Regions from separate parts of the Vogesella oryzagri genome, predicted to be linked through region 2. Evidence: predicted binding sites of a transcription regulator. Region 2 holds the regulator's gene; each other region holds the start of a gene.
What was found. Region 2 encodes sigma-54, which starts transcription at its own class of promoters, with help from an activator protein. Its sites were predicted from a motif close to CTGGCACGCTTCATGCTT; they were not measured.
Positions count from the first base shown of each region.

Region 1 (3,950 bases), on a different contig from region 2:
GGACAATGTGTCGGCGCTGCTGCTGCGGGTGGACGAACTGCCTGCGGCCAACCTTGGCGACGAATTCTCGCGCGGCGAGGCGCTGCTGCCACCGCCGGCGCTCAAGCCCGGCCAGCAGTTCGAAGGGCTGAAGGTAGAAGAAAAACTGCATGCCTCGCCATCCGGCATCGCCTATCGCGTCAGCGATGCCGCCGGCCGGCGCTGGGTGCTGAAGACGCTGCCGGCGACGCTGGCCGGCGACCGCGAGGCGGCGCAGTCGCTGCTGGTGGAAGAATGGCTGCAGCGCCGTGTCAGCTCGCCGTATTTTGCCGAAGTGGCGCCGCTGCCGGCGCGCAGTCACCTGTACTACCTGCTGCGCTGGTACGACGGCCACACCCTGACGCAACGTGCCGGCGACGGCCAGAGCAGTGTGGCCGAGGTGGTGCTGACCGGGCTGGCGCTCACCCGCGCGCTGGCCACCCTGCACCGGCTGGGCATCGTGCATCGCGATGTGAAGCCGGACAATGTGCACCTGGGGCGCGATGGCCAGCTGCGCTTGCTGGATCTGGGCGTGGCCTGGTGTGCCGGCATCAGCGGCGAGGAGCAGGGCGGCAGCGCCGGCACGCCATCGTTCATGGCGCCGCAGCTGTTCGACGGCGCCGCGGCCGATGCCGGCAGCGATCTGTACGCGCTGGGCGTCACCCTGTACTGGCTGCTGTGCGGCCGCTACCCGTATGGCGAGATCGAGGCGTTTCAGCGTCCGCATTTCGGCGCCCCGCAGCCGGTCAGCCGCTACCGGCCGGATGTGCCGCTGTGGCTGGAACGGGTGCTGGCCAAGGCAGTGGACCCGAACGCGGCGCGCCGTTTCGAAACCGCCGAGGAATTCCGCCTGGCACTGGAGCGCGGCGACAGCCAGCCGGTTACCGCCCGCCAGCACGTGCCGTGGGCCGAGCGGCTGTCGATGCGGGTGTGGCGCCGCGTGGCGCTGTGGTCGCTGCTGATCAATTTGCTGTTGTTGTACGCGCTGCTGCTGCACTGAGCCGCGTGTTCCCCTGTTCGCCCCGGCCTTGCCGGGGTGTTTTTTTGGGGGAGCAGGCCGGCGGGCGAGGGCGAACGGCCGCCCGGCTGCCCACCAGCGGTGCGGTTTCCCTGTTTTCGTGCCGCAATGCACCAAGCCAAGGCAAAGGTTGGCCGCAAACGGCGGAAACCAGTGCCGGCAAGCTGGCACGCCAGTTGCTAAACAGTGTCACGTAAAGGTCTCTTGTGCCAATGGCGGCGCAGGAGCGGGACAAAGAGGTCCGTTGCCGTGGGGGTTCCCCGTGGCAGCGGGCTTTTTTTTTTGGTCTGTACCGCAGCAATGCCGCGGTGGTGCAGCCGGCAAGAAAGGATGCAACGCGATGGACAAACAGAAATTGGTCATGGTGGGCAATGGCATGGCCGGGGTGCGCACGCTGGAAGAGCTGCTGAAACTGGCCCCCGATGCCTACGACATCACCGTATTCGGCGCCGAGCCGCACGCCAACTACAACCGCATCATGCTGTCGCCGGTACTGACCGGCGAGCAGACGCTGCCGGAAATCATGCTCAACGACGTGGACTGGTATGCCGACAACGGCATCACCCTGCATTTGGGCAAGCCGGTGGTGGAGATCGACCGTGGCCGCCGCACGGTGCGCGCCGCCGACGGCACCGCGGTGCCGTATGACCGCCTGCTGCTGGCCACCGGCTCCAACCCGTTCATCCTGCCGGTGCCCGGCAAGGACCTGCCGGGGGTGGTGACTTTCCGTGACATCGCCGATGTGAACCAGATGATCGACGCTGCCGGCAGCCATCAGCATGCGGTGGTGATCGGCGGCGGCCTGTTGGGGCTGGAAGCAGCCAACGGCCTGTTGGCGCGCGGCATGAGCGTGACCGTGGTGCACCTGGGCGAATGGCTGCTGGATCGCCAGCTGGACAAGACCGCGGCGCAGCTGCTGCAGCAGAGCCTGGAAGCCAAGGGCCTGAAGTTCCTGCTGCAGAAGCAGACCGCCGAGCTGGTGCAGGGCGAAAGCGGCCGCGTGTGCGCGGTGCGCTTCAAGGATGGCGATGCGGTGCCGGCCGATCTGGTGGTGATGGCGGTGGGCATTCGTCCCAACTACACCCTGGCCGAGCAGTCCGGGCTGTACTGCGACCGCGGCGTGGTGGTGAATGACTTCCTGCAGACTTTCGACCCGCGCGTGTACGCGGTGGGCGAGTGCGTCAGTCACCGTGGCGTCAGCTACGGCCTGGTGGCGCCGCTGTTCGACATGGCCAAGGTGGCGGCCAACCATCTGGCCAACTACGGCATCGCCCGCTACGTGCCGGCGGCCACCTCCACCAAGCTCAAGGTGACCGGCATCGACGTGTTCTCCGCCGGCGATTTCAACGGCGGCGATGGCTGTGAGCAGATCACCCTATCCGACCCGATGGGCGGCGTGTACAAGAAGCTGATCGTGAAGGAAGACAAGCTGGTGGGCGCCTGCCTGTACGGCGACACCGCCGACGGCGGCTGGTACTTCCGCCTGATCCGCGAAGGCCACGCGGTGCACGAAATCCGCGACCAGCTGATGCTGGGCGAAGGCGCCATCGGCGATACCGGCCACGCCGGCCAGAATCGCGCCATGAGCATGCCGGACGAGGCCGAAGTGTGCGGCTGCAACGGCGTGTGCAAGGGCACCATCGTCAAGGCGATCCAGGAAAAGGGCCTGTTCACCGTCGACGACGTGAAGAAGCACACCAAGGCGGCCAGCTCCTGCGGCTCCTGTACCGGCCTGGTGGAGCAGATCCTGATCAACTGCGTCGGCGGCGCCGCCGACGTGAAGCCGAAGGCGGAGAAAGCCATCTGCGGTTGCAGCGACATGAACCACGGCCAGCTGCGGCAGGCGATTCGCGACAAGCACCTCATCACCCTGGCCGACACCTTCCGCCAGCTGGCCTGGCGCAGTCCGGACGGCTGTGCCAGCTGCCGCCCGGCGGTGAACTACTACCTGATTTCCACCTGGCCGGGCGAGGCGAAGGATGACCCGCAGTCGCGCTTCATCAACGAGCGCGTGCACGCCAACATCCAGAAGGACGGCACCTACTCGGTGGTGCCGCGCATGTGGGGCGGGGTGACCAACCCGTCCGAGCTGCGCCGCATCGCCGACGTGGCCGACAAGTATGAAATCCCGATGGTGAAGGTGACCGGCGGCCAACGTATCGACCTGCTGGGGGTGAAGAAGGAAGACCTGCCCAAGGTGTGGCAGGAGCTGGACATGCCGTCCGGCCACGCCTACGGCAAATCCTTGCGCACGGTGAAAACCTGCGTCGGCAGCGAGTTCTGCCGCTTCGGCACCCAGGATTCCACCCAGATGGGCATCGACCTGGAAAAAGACCTGTTCGGCATGTGGAGCCCGGCCAAGGTCAAGCTGGCGGTGTCCGGCTGCCCGCGCAACTGCGCCGAATCCGGCATCAAGGACGTGGGCATCATCGGCGTGGATTCCGGCTGGGAGCTGTACATCGGCGGCAACGGCGGCATCAAGACCGAGGTGGCGGAGTTCTTCTGCAAGGTGAAGACCCGCGAAGAAGTCATGGAATACAGCGGCGCCTTCCTGCAGCTGTACCGCGAGGAGGCGTTCTACCTGGAGCGCACCGTGCACTTCCTGCAGCGCGTCGGCATGGACTACATCAAGCAGCGCGTGCTGAGCGACAACATTGGCCGCAGCGAGCTGTATGCGCGGCTGAAGTTCGCGCTGTCCTTCGAGCAGGACCCGTGGGCCGAGCGCTACGCCAAGGGCGTGGCCAGCCACGAATTCGCCCCGCTTACCGTGTAATGCCGTGCCCCCGGCGCCTGGCCGGGGGCCGCTCTCAAGCAAAGGAAACCAACCATGTCCGAATGGAAAGCCGTCTGCCAGCTGGCCGACATCCCGTCGCAGGGCGCCCGCGTGCTGAAACGCGAAGGCAAGGTGGACATC
Region 1 is NZ_JBEFLD010000004.1:140,489-144,438, forward strand. It holds gene ABNW52_RS08385 (bifunctional protein-serine/threonine kinase/phosphatase) at 1-1,018, shown strand, start outside; gene nirB (nitrite reductase large subunit NirB) at 1,377-3,809, shown strand; gene nirD (nitrite reductase small subunit NirD) at 3,864-3,950, shown strand, end outside.
Region 1: a site for sigma-54 is predicted at 1,201-1,218, ahead of nirB (nitrite reductase large subunit NirB). Genes of this name have one in related genera too.

Region 2 (3,950 bases):
TAGACAACCGCAGCCAGACTGCCAGCAACCATGCGCCGCTGGTCCTGGACTACGGCACCTCGCAGATCCGCGCGGTAGGCTTTATCTACAATCACCAAGCCGGGCAGCTGAAACTGCTGTCCCAAGTAAGGATGCACTATGCGCCATAGCCTGATGCTTGCACTGGCCCTGTGCTGTGCTGCGGCCAACGTTTACGCCGAAAAGGCAGACAGCAGCAAACCCATCGAACTGGCGGCGGATCGCGGTTCGCTGGACCAGAAACAGGGCATCAACATCCTGGAGGGCAATGTGGTCGCCACCCAGGGCACGCTCAGCATGCGTGCCGACAAGACCATTGTCACCCGCGACGCCCAGGGCAACCAGACGCTGCAGGCCTTTGGCAACCAGGCACAGTTCCGCCAGAAGCTGGACGGCAAGAACGAGTACATCGAAGGCCAGGCCAACCGCGTGGACTACACCAGTGTCACCAACCAGGTGGTGCTGACCGGCAAGGCGCGCGTGAAGCGCGGTGCCGATCTGGTGACCGGTGAGCAGATCACCTACAACACCGTGACCGAGATCTACCAGGTAATGGGTGGCAGCCCGGCCGCCAGCGGTGGCACCAAGGGCCGCGTGACCGTGATCATCCAGCCCAAGCCGCAGGACAAGCCATGACGCAAAGCCGCCTGAGCATCCAGCACCTGAAAAAAACCTTCAAGAAGCGCACCGTGGTGCAGGACGTGTCGATGGACATCGCCAGCGGTGAAGTCATCGGCCTGCTCGGCCCCAACGGTGCCGGCAAGACCACCAGCTTCTACATGGTGGTGGGTCTGGTCGCCGCCGATGCCGGTGACATCACCCTCAACGGCGACACCATTACCCACCTGCCCATCCACAAGCGCGCCCGCCTGGGGCTGGGTTATCTGCCGCAGGAAGCCTCCATCTTCCGCAAGATGACGGTGGAGGAAAACATCCTGGCGGTGCTGGAAGTGGCCGGCTATCGCGGCGAACAGCTGGAAAACGAGCTGCAACTGCTGCTGGACGATCTGCACATTGATCACCTGCGCGACAGCAATGCCATGGCGCTGTCCGGCGGTGAGCGCCGCCGGGTGGAAATCGCCCGCGTGCTGGCCACCCGTCCGCGCTTCATCCTGCTGGATGAACCGTTTGCCGGCGTCGACCCGATCGCGGTCATCGACATCCAGAAGATCATTTCCTTCCTCAAGGAACGCGGCATCGGTGTACTGATTACCGACCACAACGTGCGCGAGACCCTGCGCATCTGCGACCGCGCCTACATCATCTCCGAAGGCCGCGTGCTGGCTTCCGGCCTGCCCGCCGAACTGGTCAGCAACGAACAGGTGCGGCAGGTTTATCTTGGCGAGCACTTCCACCTGTAAAGCGGCATGAAACAGTCCCTGCAGCTAAAAGTCAGCCAGCAACTGACCCTGACCCCACAATTGCAGCAGTCGATCAAGCTGCTGCAAATGTCCACGCTCGACCTCTCCACCGAGCTGGAGCGCTACCTGCTGGAAAACCCGCTGCTGGAACGCGCCGACGGCGACAGCCAGAGCGAACACGAGCCGGCAGAGGCACAGGTCAGCAACGAAGCCAGCAGCGACAGCAGCAGCACTGAAGACAGCCCGCGCGAGCGCGATGAAATGGAGCTGGGCGACTGGGGCAGCGGCGGCGGTGGCAGCGGCCGTGATGACGACGACGAATTCGACCCCATTCTCAACACCCCGTGCCGCCCGACGCTGCGCGAGCACTTGGCGGCACAGATCGGCGAAATGCCGTTGAGCCGCCGCGACAGCGCACTGCTGACCCTGCTGATCGAGGAGCTGGACGAAGACGGCTACCTCACCACGCCGCTGGACGAATTTGCCGCCAGCCTGCCGCTGGAACTGGACGTCGACACCGACGAGCTGGAGTACCTGCGCAAGCTGCTGCTGCAGTTCGAGCCGGTCGGCATCGGCAGCCGGCAGCTTGCCGAATTCTTGCAACTGCAGTTGGCCGCATTGCCGACATCCACGCCGTCACGCGAACTGGCGACCACCCTGGTGCGCGAGCACCTGGCCCTGTTGGGCAACCGCGACTTTGTACGCCTGAAGAAACTGCTGAACGTGGGCGAGGCCGAACTGCGCGCCGCCCACCAGCTGATCTCCACCCTGCGGCCGCGGCCGACCAGCGGTTTCGACCAGGGCGAGACCCACTACGTGGTGCCGGATATCCACGTTGTCCGCCGCCGTGGCCGCTGGGTCGCCCAGCTCAACCGCAGCGTGCTGCCGAAACTGCAGGTCAACCAGCTCTATGCCGGCATGCTGCAACAGCGCGACAGCAGCCACAACCTCAGCGGCCAATTGCAGGAGGCGCGCTGGCTGGTGAAAAACATCCAGCAGCGATTTGACACCATCCTGAAAGTGTCGGAAGCTATCGTTGACAGGCAACAGGCGTTCTTTGAACACGGCGAAGTGGCAATGCGGTCCCTGATTCTGCGAGACATCGCGGATGAGCTGGGGCTGCATGAGTCAACGATTTCCAGGGTCACAACCCAGAAATACCTGCTGTGCAGCCGTGGCCTGTTCGAGCTCAAGTATTTCTTCGGTAATGCGCTGGAAACCGACAGTGGCGGCGAATGCTCCGCCACGGCCATCAAGGCGCATATCCGCCAGATTATCGATGCGGAAGACAGCAAAAAACCGCTGTCCGATAGTGCCATCGCCGATCGTCTCACGGCACAGGGCATACAGGTTGCCAGGCGCACCGTAGCCAAGTATCGTGAAGCTATGCAGATACCGCCAGTTAACCTTCGCAAAGCACTATAAGAGTGCTACGAAAACCCGGTACGGCCAGCCCGACCGTATCGTCAACAGAAGGAGTCAGGGTATGAACCTCAAAATTACCGGTCTACACCTCGAAGTTACCCCCGCCCTGCGCGATTTCATCGAGAGCAAACTGGAACGCATCACCCGTCACGTTGATAATGTTATCGGCGTAACCGTGACGCTGTCCGTGGATAAACTGGTACAAAAAGCGGAGGTCAATGTGCATCTGGCCGGCAAGGACATCCATGTCGAGGCAAACGATTCCGACATGTACGCCGCCATTGATTCCCTGATGGACAAACTGGACCGTCAGGTACTGAAGTTCAAGGAAAAACAGGGGGAGCATCGTAGTATTGCGCCACAGGCTGACGCCGCCGACGCGGCACTGTAAACCAGTCGCCAGCACAAATAACAACGGGAGCCACAGGCTCCCGTTTTTGCTGGCCTCCAGACACGCTGTTGCTATGGAAAACGGCGGACTCAGCGTAGAATGGCCGACGTTTTTCCGCCCCTAAAGACATCATGAGCTTGATCGGCAAGATTCTTCCCCAGTCGCACGTACTGGCGGACCTGGAGATCTCCAGCAAGAAGCGCCTGTTCGAACAGATCGGCCTCTTGGTTGAAAACAGTTTCGGCATTGCACGCAGCGATGTGTTCGACAGCCTGTTCGCCCGCGAAAAGCTGGGCTCTACCGGGCTGGGCCAGGGTGTCGCCATTCCGCATGGCCGCATCAAGGGCCTGAAGGACGCTACCGGCTTCTTCGTGCGGCTGAAAACCCCGATTCCATTCGAGGCCCCGGACGGCAAGCCGGTCAACCTGCTGTTCGTGCTGCTGGTACCGGAGCAGGCCACCGATCTGCACCTGCAGGTGCTGTCGGAACTGGCGCAATTGTTCTCCAGCCGCAGCCTGCGCGAGAAAATGTGCTGCGCCGATAACCTCACCCTGCACGCCCTGCTTTGCGAAGACAGCCACCATGCCTAATGTCAGTGTCCGCCGCCTGTTCCAGGACAATCAGCACAAACTCAATCTGAGCTGGATCGCCGGCAAATCCGGCTCCGACAACCTGATTTCCAACGACGAACAGCGGCCGACACAGGCGCTGGTCGGCCACCTCAACTTCATTCACCCCAACCGGGTGCAGGTGCT
Region 2 is NZ_JBEFLD010000008.1:108,558-112,507, forward strand. It holds gene lptC (LPS export ABC transporter periplasmic protein LptC) at 1-149, shown strand, start outside; gene lptA (lipopolysaccharide transport periplasmic protein LptA) at 139-654, shown strand; gene lptB (LPS export ABC transporter ATP-binding protein) at 651-1,379, shown strand; gene ABNW52_RS15425 (RNA polymerase factor sigma-54) at 1,386-2,804, shown strand; gene hpf (ribosome hibernation-promoting factor, HPF/YfiA family) at 2,866-3,195, shown strand; gene ABNW52_RS15435 (PTS sugar transporter subunit IIA) at 3,327-3,785, shown strand; gene hprK (HPr(Ser) kinase/phosphatase) at 3,778-3,950, shown strand, end outside.

Region 3 (3,950 bases), on a different contig from region 2:
GCCATACCGCCAACACGGATGCGGTTGTCAAAACGGGTAATGGCGATCTTGTAGGTTTCGTCTAGCACGGTGGACACCGGTGCGCCGTTGGCATTGGTGATTGGCACGGTCAGCGAGTAGCCCTTCACCGGGTACACCGGGATGTCGATACCCAGGGTTTTCACCATGTCGCGCGAGTAGCTACCGGTTGCCACTACGTAGTGGTCGGCGGTCAGCAGCTCGCCTGCCACACGCACGCCGGTTACCTTGTTGCCATAGGTCTCGATGCCGTCGATGCTCTTGCCCCACAGGAACTGCACGCCCAGCGCCGCACACATCTCCGCCAGGTGAGTAGTGAACAACTGGCAGTCGCCGGTATCGTCGTTCGGCAGGCGCAGGCCGCCCTTCAGCTTGTGCTTGGTTTTGGCCAGCGCCGGCTCGATTCGGGCGCAGCCGTCGGCGTCCAGCACCTGGTATTCCACGCCGCACTCTTTCAGCACCTCGATGTCTTTGCCCATGGCATCTACTTGCTGCTGGCTGCGGAACAGCTGCAAGGTGCCGCCCTTACGACCTTCGAAGTCGAGGCCGGTCTCGGCAGTCAGCTCGCGGATCTTGTCGCGGCTGTACTCGGCCAGACGCATCATGCGGCCTTTGTTGACGTTGTAATCCTGGTAGTTGCAGTTGGCGAACATGCGCGCCATCCACTCCCACTGGTAGGTGCTGCCATCGACGCGGATCGCCAGCGGCGCATGTTTCTGGAACAGCCACTTCAGTGCTTTCATCGGGATGCCCGGTGCCGCCCATGGCGCAGCGTAGCCCGGAGAAATCTGGCCGGCGTTGCCGAAGCTGGTTTCCAGCGCCGGACCCGGCTGACGTTCGATCACGGTTACATCCACCCCGGCCTTGGCCAGATACCAAGCAGTGGAAATACCCACCACACCACCACCCAATACGATGACTTTCATGCGCTTCTCCAGACCCCTGCGTGACGGCGTAACCCCGTCTGATTGCTGTACATGTAACCACCTGGACACCGTCCAGTGAATTTCCGTAGTATATTGAGAGAAACACAGTTTTTTTAACTTAGTTTAAACACATAAGCAGCGTATTTTCTTTTAAAAACGGTAATTTACAGTGAAATCGCCATACAAAAATGGTGCGCCGCAGCGCCAACTTGACCGCATCGACCTGAAAATCCTGCACCACCTGCAGGCCAACGCCCGTATCTCCATGACCGAGCTGGCCGAAACCGTGGGCCTGTCCACCACCCCGTGCACCGAGCGGGTGCGCCGACTGGAGCGTGACGGCGTCATCGAGGGCTATCACGCGCGACTGAATCCGCAGGCGCTGGGCGCCAGCCTGCTGGTATTCGTGGAGATCAAGCTGTCCGCCAAATCCGGCGACATCTTCGACGCCTTCCGCCGCGAGGTGCAGAAGCTGCCGGACGTGCTGGAATGCCACCTGGTGTCCGGTGAATACGACTACCTGCTCAAGGTGCGACTGCCGGACATGTCGATGTACCGCAAGGTATTGGGCGACATCCTGCTCAAGCTGCCGCAGGCCAACGAGTCGCGCAGCTACGTGGTGATGGAGGAAGTGAAGGAAACCGCCATCCTGCCGCTGGGCAACTGACCACCGTACGCACCAAAGCGGCGCAAGCCATTGAGCGCGCACCGCTTTACACCATTGCAGGCACCAAAATCGCGCCACGGCTGACATAAAACCCGCCTTGGTGCCCAAATGGCGAACTGGCACCGTTATTGCTCATGAATGCCCCAATATCACGCATAACAACGGGACGCCTTCATGACCGCCATTTCTCCCAATGACGTTCTCTTTCTGCTGCTCGGCGCGGTAATGATCCTGGCCATGCACGCTGGCTTCGCCTTTCTGGAGCTGGGCACGGTGCGCAAGAAGAATCAGGTCAACGCGCTGGTAAAAATCCTCACCGACTTCGCGGTATCCGCCATCGCCTACTTCTTTGTCGGCTATAGCGTGGCCTACGGCGTGAATTTTTTTGGCGATGTGCAGCACATCAGCCAACACAGCGGTTATGAGCTGGTGAAATTCTTCTTCCTGCTGACCTTTGCCGCCGCCATCCCCGCCATCGTCTCCGGCGGCATTGCCGAGCGTGCCAAGTTCCACCCGCAATCGGCCGCCACCTTCCTGCTGGTGGGCCTGGTGTACCCGTTCTTCGAAGGCATTGCCTGGAATGGCCACTTTGGCGTGCAGGATTGGCTTGCGGCCAACCTTGGTGCGCCGTTCCACGATTTCGCCGGCTCGGTGGTGGTGCACGCGGTCGGCGGCTGGATCGGCCTGGCCGCCGTGCTGCACCTGGGTGCCCGCCGCGGCCGCTACAGCAAGGAAGGCCGCATTGCCGCGCACCCGCCGTCGTCCATCCCCTTCCTGGCGCTGGGCGCCTGGATCCTGATCGTCGGCTGGTTCGGCTTTAACGTGATGAGCGCGCAGAAGGTGGCCGGTATTTCTGGCCTGGTAGCTATCAACTCGCTGATGGCGATGGTGGGCGGAACGCTGACCGCGATGTGGCTGGGCAAGAACGACCCGGGCTTCATCCACAACGGCCCGCTGGCCGGGCTGGTGGCGGTGTGCGCCGGCTCCGACATCATGCACCCGGCGGGCGCGCTGGTCGTCGGTGGCATTGCCGGCGCCATGTTCGTGTGGCTGTTCACCCTGACGCAGAACCGCTGGAAGATCGACGACGTGCTGGGGGTATGGCCGCTACACGGTCTGTGCGGCGCCTGGGGCGGCGTAGCGGCCGGCATCTTTGGCCAGCACTGGCTGGGCGGCGCCGGTGGTGTGAGCCTGGGGTCGCAGCTGCTGGGCACCCTGGCCGGTATCGCCGTCGGTTTTGGCGGTGGCTATCTGGTGTACGGCCTGCTGAAGAAAACCGTGGGCATCCGCCTGAGCGACGAAGAGGAATTCAACGGCGCCGACCTGTCGATCCACCAGATCACCGCCACACCGGAACGCGAAGCCAACTGGTAGCTGAACTAACAAAATCGATGCGGACAAAATCAGGCCTGCCGAATTAAAGCAACTTCTGACAACTGGGCATGATGCAAAAGAGGCTCCTCAGGAGCCTCTTTTCTTTGCGCATCCAATACGGGTGAGAATTCAGAAGAAATCAGTCCAGACAACCGCTGGCTGCTTTTCCGATTCCCACTATTTTCCCGAACGCCACAGCAGTCTCGCGACAGCAACTGTGCCGCTAGCTGGCCAAGCGTTGTCGGGCTACTCCCGATGGAAGATCAAGGAAAATCGATGGCCAATATGATTAAAGCCCCGCATAGCGGGGCTTTACAGGGCGAACCTGGGTCAGGCTTACAGCGGCTGAATGCCAGATGCAGCCGGGCCTTTTTGGCCCATGCCACGGGTGAAGCTTACCTTCTGGCCTTCGTGCAGCGACTTGAAGCCATCGGCCTTGATTTCAGAGAAATGGGCAAACAGGTCATCGCCACCGTTGTCGGGGGTGATAAAGCCAAAACCTTTTGCATCATTGAAGAATTTAACGGTACCGGTTTCCATGGTGTACTCCTTGTGTCGGTAAAGGCAAAAATGCCAAATAAAGCACGATAATCAAGGAATAGATAAGGAAACAATGAAGACCAGCTTGGTGGGCAACGAGGTATCGATAGATATGGCGCTTGAACATCCTGCTATGTCGGTTATACGGGTCAATTAGCAGGAAGTCAATAAAATACTGATTTTTCTTAGTTTTTTATATGGCATAAATGGCCGTGCAGTTACATTACATACCAGATAGTTAGCAATAACATGGGCTGGCAGGCACGGCCAGTGCTATGCTGCTTGGCTAATATTATTGCGCCACCATCGCCCTGGTTTTTCCCAAAGTGCACAGCCCCACACTTGTCGCCATTGCCGCCATTCTGCTGCTTGTCATGACACTCATGCTGCTGGCTGCCTGGCGCTTCAATCCGCGTATTGCCGGC
Region 3 is NZ_JBEFLD010000003.1:223,469-227,418, reverse strand. It holds gene ABNW52_RS06330 (D-amino acid dehydrogenase) at 1-944, opposite strand, end outside; gene ABNW52_RS06325 (winged helix-turn-helix transcriptional regulator) at 1,114-1,611, shown strand; gene ABNW52_RS06320 (ammonium transporter) at 1,786-2,985, shown strand; gene ABNW52_RS06315 (cold-shock protein) at 3,322-3,525, opposite strand; gene ABNW52_RS06310 (GGDEF domain-containing protein) at 3,909-3,950, shown strand, end outside.
Region 3: a site for sigma-54 is predicted at 1,728-1,745, ahead of ABNW52_RS06320 (ammonium transporter). Genes of this name have one in related genera too.

Region 4 (3,950 bases), on a different contig from region 2:
GCACAGCAGCGCGAACACATCGCCCGGCTGCAGGTCGCCATCGCTGAAATCTGCCACCACGTGGGCATCCAGCCCCATGCCGCGCTTGAGCACATGCCGCAGCGACGGTTCTTCCCACACGTGGTCGACGGTCAGGCAGCGCAGGCCGTCGCGGTTCAGGCGGTAGACGCGGCAGTCGCCGACGTGTGCCACGGTAAAGCGCCGCCCGCGCAGCACCAGCACCGACAGCGTGGCCACCAGCGAGCGCCCCTGGCTGCGCAGCCAGCGATTGTGCGCGCCCAGCAGCCGGTCCAGCGCGGCGGAGACTTCCCAGGTTTCCGGCGTGGCGTAGTAATCGGCGCACACCGCGCGCACGCTGGAGCTGGCGGCCAACTTGCCGTCGGCACAGCCGGAGACGCCGTCGGCCAGCGCGAACAAGGCGCCCTTGCCGGCCAGCACCTCGCCATCCGGTAGGCACCAGCCCAGCGCGTCTTCGTTGCGCTCGCGCCGGCCCGGTTCCGAGCACTGGCCGATAGTCAGTTGCAACGCCATGGTGTCTCCCTGCAATGCAGTTGCGCCAAGCCGCTCAGCGCGGCCGGCGCGCGGCAACCGCCCAGACGGCGCCGTTAACAACGCGGTGGGCGACGGCTGGTTGCCGCGCCCACTGCCGGTTTGCTTGCTGCCACGCCGTTCCCTCCCTGCGCCCGGCCTCAGGCTGGCGGTGGGAGGGAACGGGTGGCGCTTAATCGCCAGGCCAGCGCTGCCGGCCCGGCCGCTGCCTTATACCCGGGCTGCCGTCACGCTGGACGAGCCCCAGGTGGTGCGCCAGCGCAGTTTCACCGCGTACAGGCCCACCCAGGCCACCAGCCCCAGGCTGGCGAACAGCCACAGCCCCAGCTGGTAGTTGCCGGTGTGCTGCTTGACCAGACCCAGGCCGGCCGCCAGCAGGAAGCCGCCAATGCCGCCGGCCATGCCGATCAGGCCGGTCATCACGCCGATTTCCTTGCGGAAGCGTTGCGGCACCAGCTGGAACACCGCGCCGTTACCGCAACCCAGCGCCAGCATGGCACCGACAAACAGCGCCAGCGCCAGACTCTGCGACAGCCCGACACCGACCACGGCGATCAGCAGCGCCGCCAGGGTGTACACCACCAGCAGGGTGCGAATGCCACCGATACGGTCGGCCAGCGCACCGCCCAGCGGGCGCATCAGCGAGCCGGCAAACACGCAGGCCGCGGTGTAGTAGCCGGCGGTGACGGCGCCCAGACCGTACTGGTCATGGAAGTAGCCGGGCAAGGCGCTGGCCAGGCCGGCAAAGCCGCCAAAGGTCACGCAGTAGAAGAACATGAACCACCAGCTGTCCTTGTCGCCCAGTACGCGCAGATAGTCGGCCATGGCCTTGGGCGCCGGACGCTGCGGCGCGTTCTTGGCAAACAGGCAGAACAGCACGAACACGATGCCCAGCGGCAGCACCGCCATGCCGAACACGTTCTCCCAGCCGAAAGCTGCGGCCAACCCTGGCGCCAGCAGCGCGGCGAATACCGTGCCGGAGTTGCCGGCACCGGCAATGCCCATCGCCTTGCCCTGATGCTCCGGCGGATACCACTGCGACGCCAGCGGCAGTGATACCGCAAAGGCCGCCCCGGCGACGCCGAGGAACACGCCCAGCAGCAGCGCGTGCTCAAAGCTGTGAATGCCCAGCACCCAGGCCGCGCCCAGCGCCAGCATCACCACCACCTGGCCGATAATGCCGGCGGTGCGCGCCGACAGCCGGTCCACGATCAAGCCCATGCCGAAGCGCAGAATGGCGCCGGCCAGAATCGGCGTTGCCACCATCAGCCCGCGCTGCTGCGCACTCAGGTGCAGGTCGGCGGCGATCTGGATCGCCAACGGCCCCAGGATGTACCACACCATGAAACTCAGATCGAAATACAGAAACGCCATCAGCAGCGTGGGGGTATGCCCTGCTTTCCAGAAGTCCTTGCTCATTTGTATTGCTCCCTTGCCAGTCGTCGCCACAAAACGCAAAAAAGGCCCGCGACGCAGCATGGAGTGCTGCGCGGCGGACCTCGTTGTCCGGGCCCGGCGCCGCCATTGGCAGCCAGGTCTGTGCCGACTACTGAGCAAGCGCCGTGCCTGCTGCAAAGCATCAATTTTCGCGGTTTTGCCGACGTTTTCGCCAGAATGTGGTGCACGGCCGCACCGAAGCGATACTTACGGCGCCAGCTTGGGTTGTTTTGTAACAGAACACTATCGCGATTCATTCTTGTTTGTAGCTGTATTACAATAACCCCGAATCCCAACACCGCTTAACCGGAGTAGACCATGCGCAAATTTGCCGCCGCCCTCGCCCTTGCCACCATCGCCCTGTCGGCTGCCGCTGCCGACAACGTGGTAAAGATCACCGCCAACGAAAACGGCTTCACCCCGGCGCAGCTGAATGTGACCGCCGGCCAGGCCTTCGTGATCGAAGTGCAGAACACCGGCAAGAAAGCAGTGGAGTTCGAGAGCAAGCAGCTGCACGTGGAAAAAGTGATTGCCGCCGGCAAGACCGCCCAGGTGAAAGTGAAGGCACTGAAAGCCGGCAGCTACAAGTTCTTTGACGAGTTCAACGAAGACAAAGCCAAGGGCGAAGTTGTCGCCAAGTAAGCAGCAGGCACATCATGGGTAACGCACTTTTCATCGTCTGGCGGGAAACCGTCGAAGCCATGCTGGTGGTAGGCATCCTGCACAGCTGGCTGAAACAGCACGGCCACGGCACCGGCATGCGCTTCTTGTGGGGCGGCGTGGCAGTTGGCGTCGGGCTGGCCATTCTGCTGGCCTTCGCCATTGTCGGCATTGCCGATGTGCTGACCGATACCGGGCTGGAATACTTCCAGCTGGGCATGGTGGGCGTTGCCGCCGTGTTGATCGTGCAGATGGTGTTCTGGATGCGCGCCCATGGCCGCAAGCTCAAGCGCGAGCTGGAAAGCAGCCTGGCGCAGGCGCAGCAGCAGGCCAACTGGTGGGGCATGCTGGTGGTGGTGGCGCTGGCCGTGGCGCGCGAAAGCTCGGAAGCGGTGGTGTTTCTCTATGGCCTTGGCACCGGTGAAGGCGGCAACCCGCTGTTCTGGCTGATGCTGCCACTGGGTGTGTTGCTGGCCTGGGGAACGTTCTGGCTGTTGCAGCAAAGCAGCCGCTTCCTGACCTGGCAGCGTTTTTTCCGCATCAGCGAAGTGTTGCTGCTGTTGCTGGCCGCCTCGCTACTGGTGAATGCCTGCGAACGGGCGATCAACCTCGACCTGTTGCCTACCCTGCTGGACCCGGTATGGGACAGCAGCGCGCTGTTGAGCGACAACGGCAGCGTGGGGGGCTTCCTGGCCACTTTCACCGGCTACCGCGCGCAGCCGGCGCTGAGTGTGGTGCTGGCCTATGGTGTGTTCTGGTGCAGCGTCTTGTTCGGCTTGCGCCGCCAGGCACGCTAAGCCGTCGCCGCTGTGATGATAAAAACCGGGCCTCGCGCCCGGTTTTTTATTGCCCGTCCCCGACTTGGCGCCCGGCCTGCTGCCGCACAGCGCAAGGCTGCCGCGTTGCCGGCGCGGCGTGTTATTGCCACGCCGCCTGGCGCTGGCTGGCATCCCATTCTTCCTGCGTTGCCCCCTGCACCGGGAAACCCACCGCATAGCCGGCAGGATCGCGGCCATCCCACAGCACGCCATCGATCAGGCGGCTGCTGCGCATGCTGCTAGCCGGCAACGCCACGCCGGCCATTTGCGCCGCCTGCTGATACAGCGCCAGCTGGTTGATCTGCCGGGCAACGGTGAGGTAATCCGGCTCCTCACGCAGCAGCCCCCAGCGCCGGTACTGGGTGAGGAACCACATGCCGTCCGACAGATACGGATAATTCACCCGGCCATCGTCGAAACACTTCAACCCGCCGGCGACGCAGGTGCCGGACAAGCCAGCATTCAGCACCCCGGCCGGTAGCGGCA
Region 4 is NZ_JBEFLD010000004.1:136,423-140,372, reverse strand. It holds gene ABNW52_RS08385 (bifunctional protein-serine/threonine kinase/phosphatase) at 1-531, opposite strand, end outside; gene ABNW52_RS08380 (nitrate/nitrite transporter) at 760-1,968, opposite strand; gene ABNW52_RS08375 (cupredoxin domain-containing protein) at 2,305-2,628, shown strand; gene ABNW52_RS08370 (FTR1 family iron permease) at 2,643-3,443, shown strand; gene ABNW52_RS08365 (CmpA/NrtA family ABC transporter substrate-binding protein) at 3,565-3,950, opposite strand, start outside.
Region 4: a site for sigma-54 is predicted at 2,101-2,118, ahead of ABNW52_RS08380 (nitrate/nitrite transporter). Genes of this name have one in related genera too.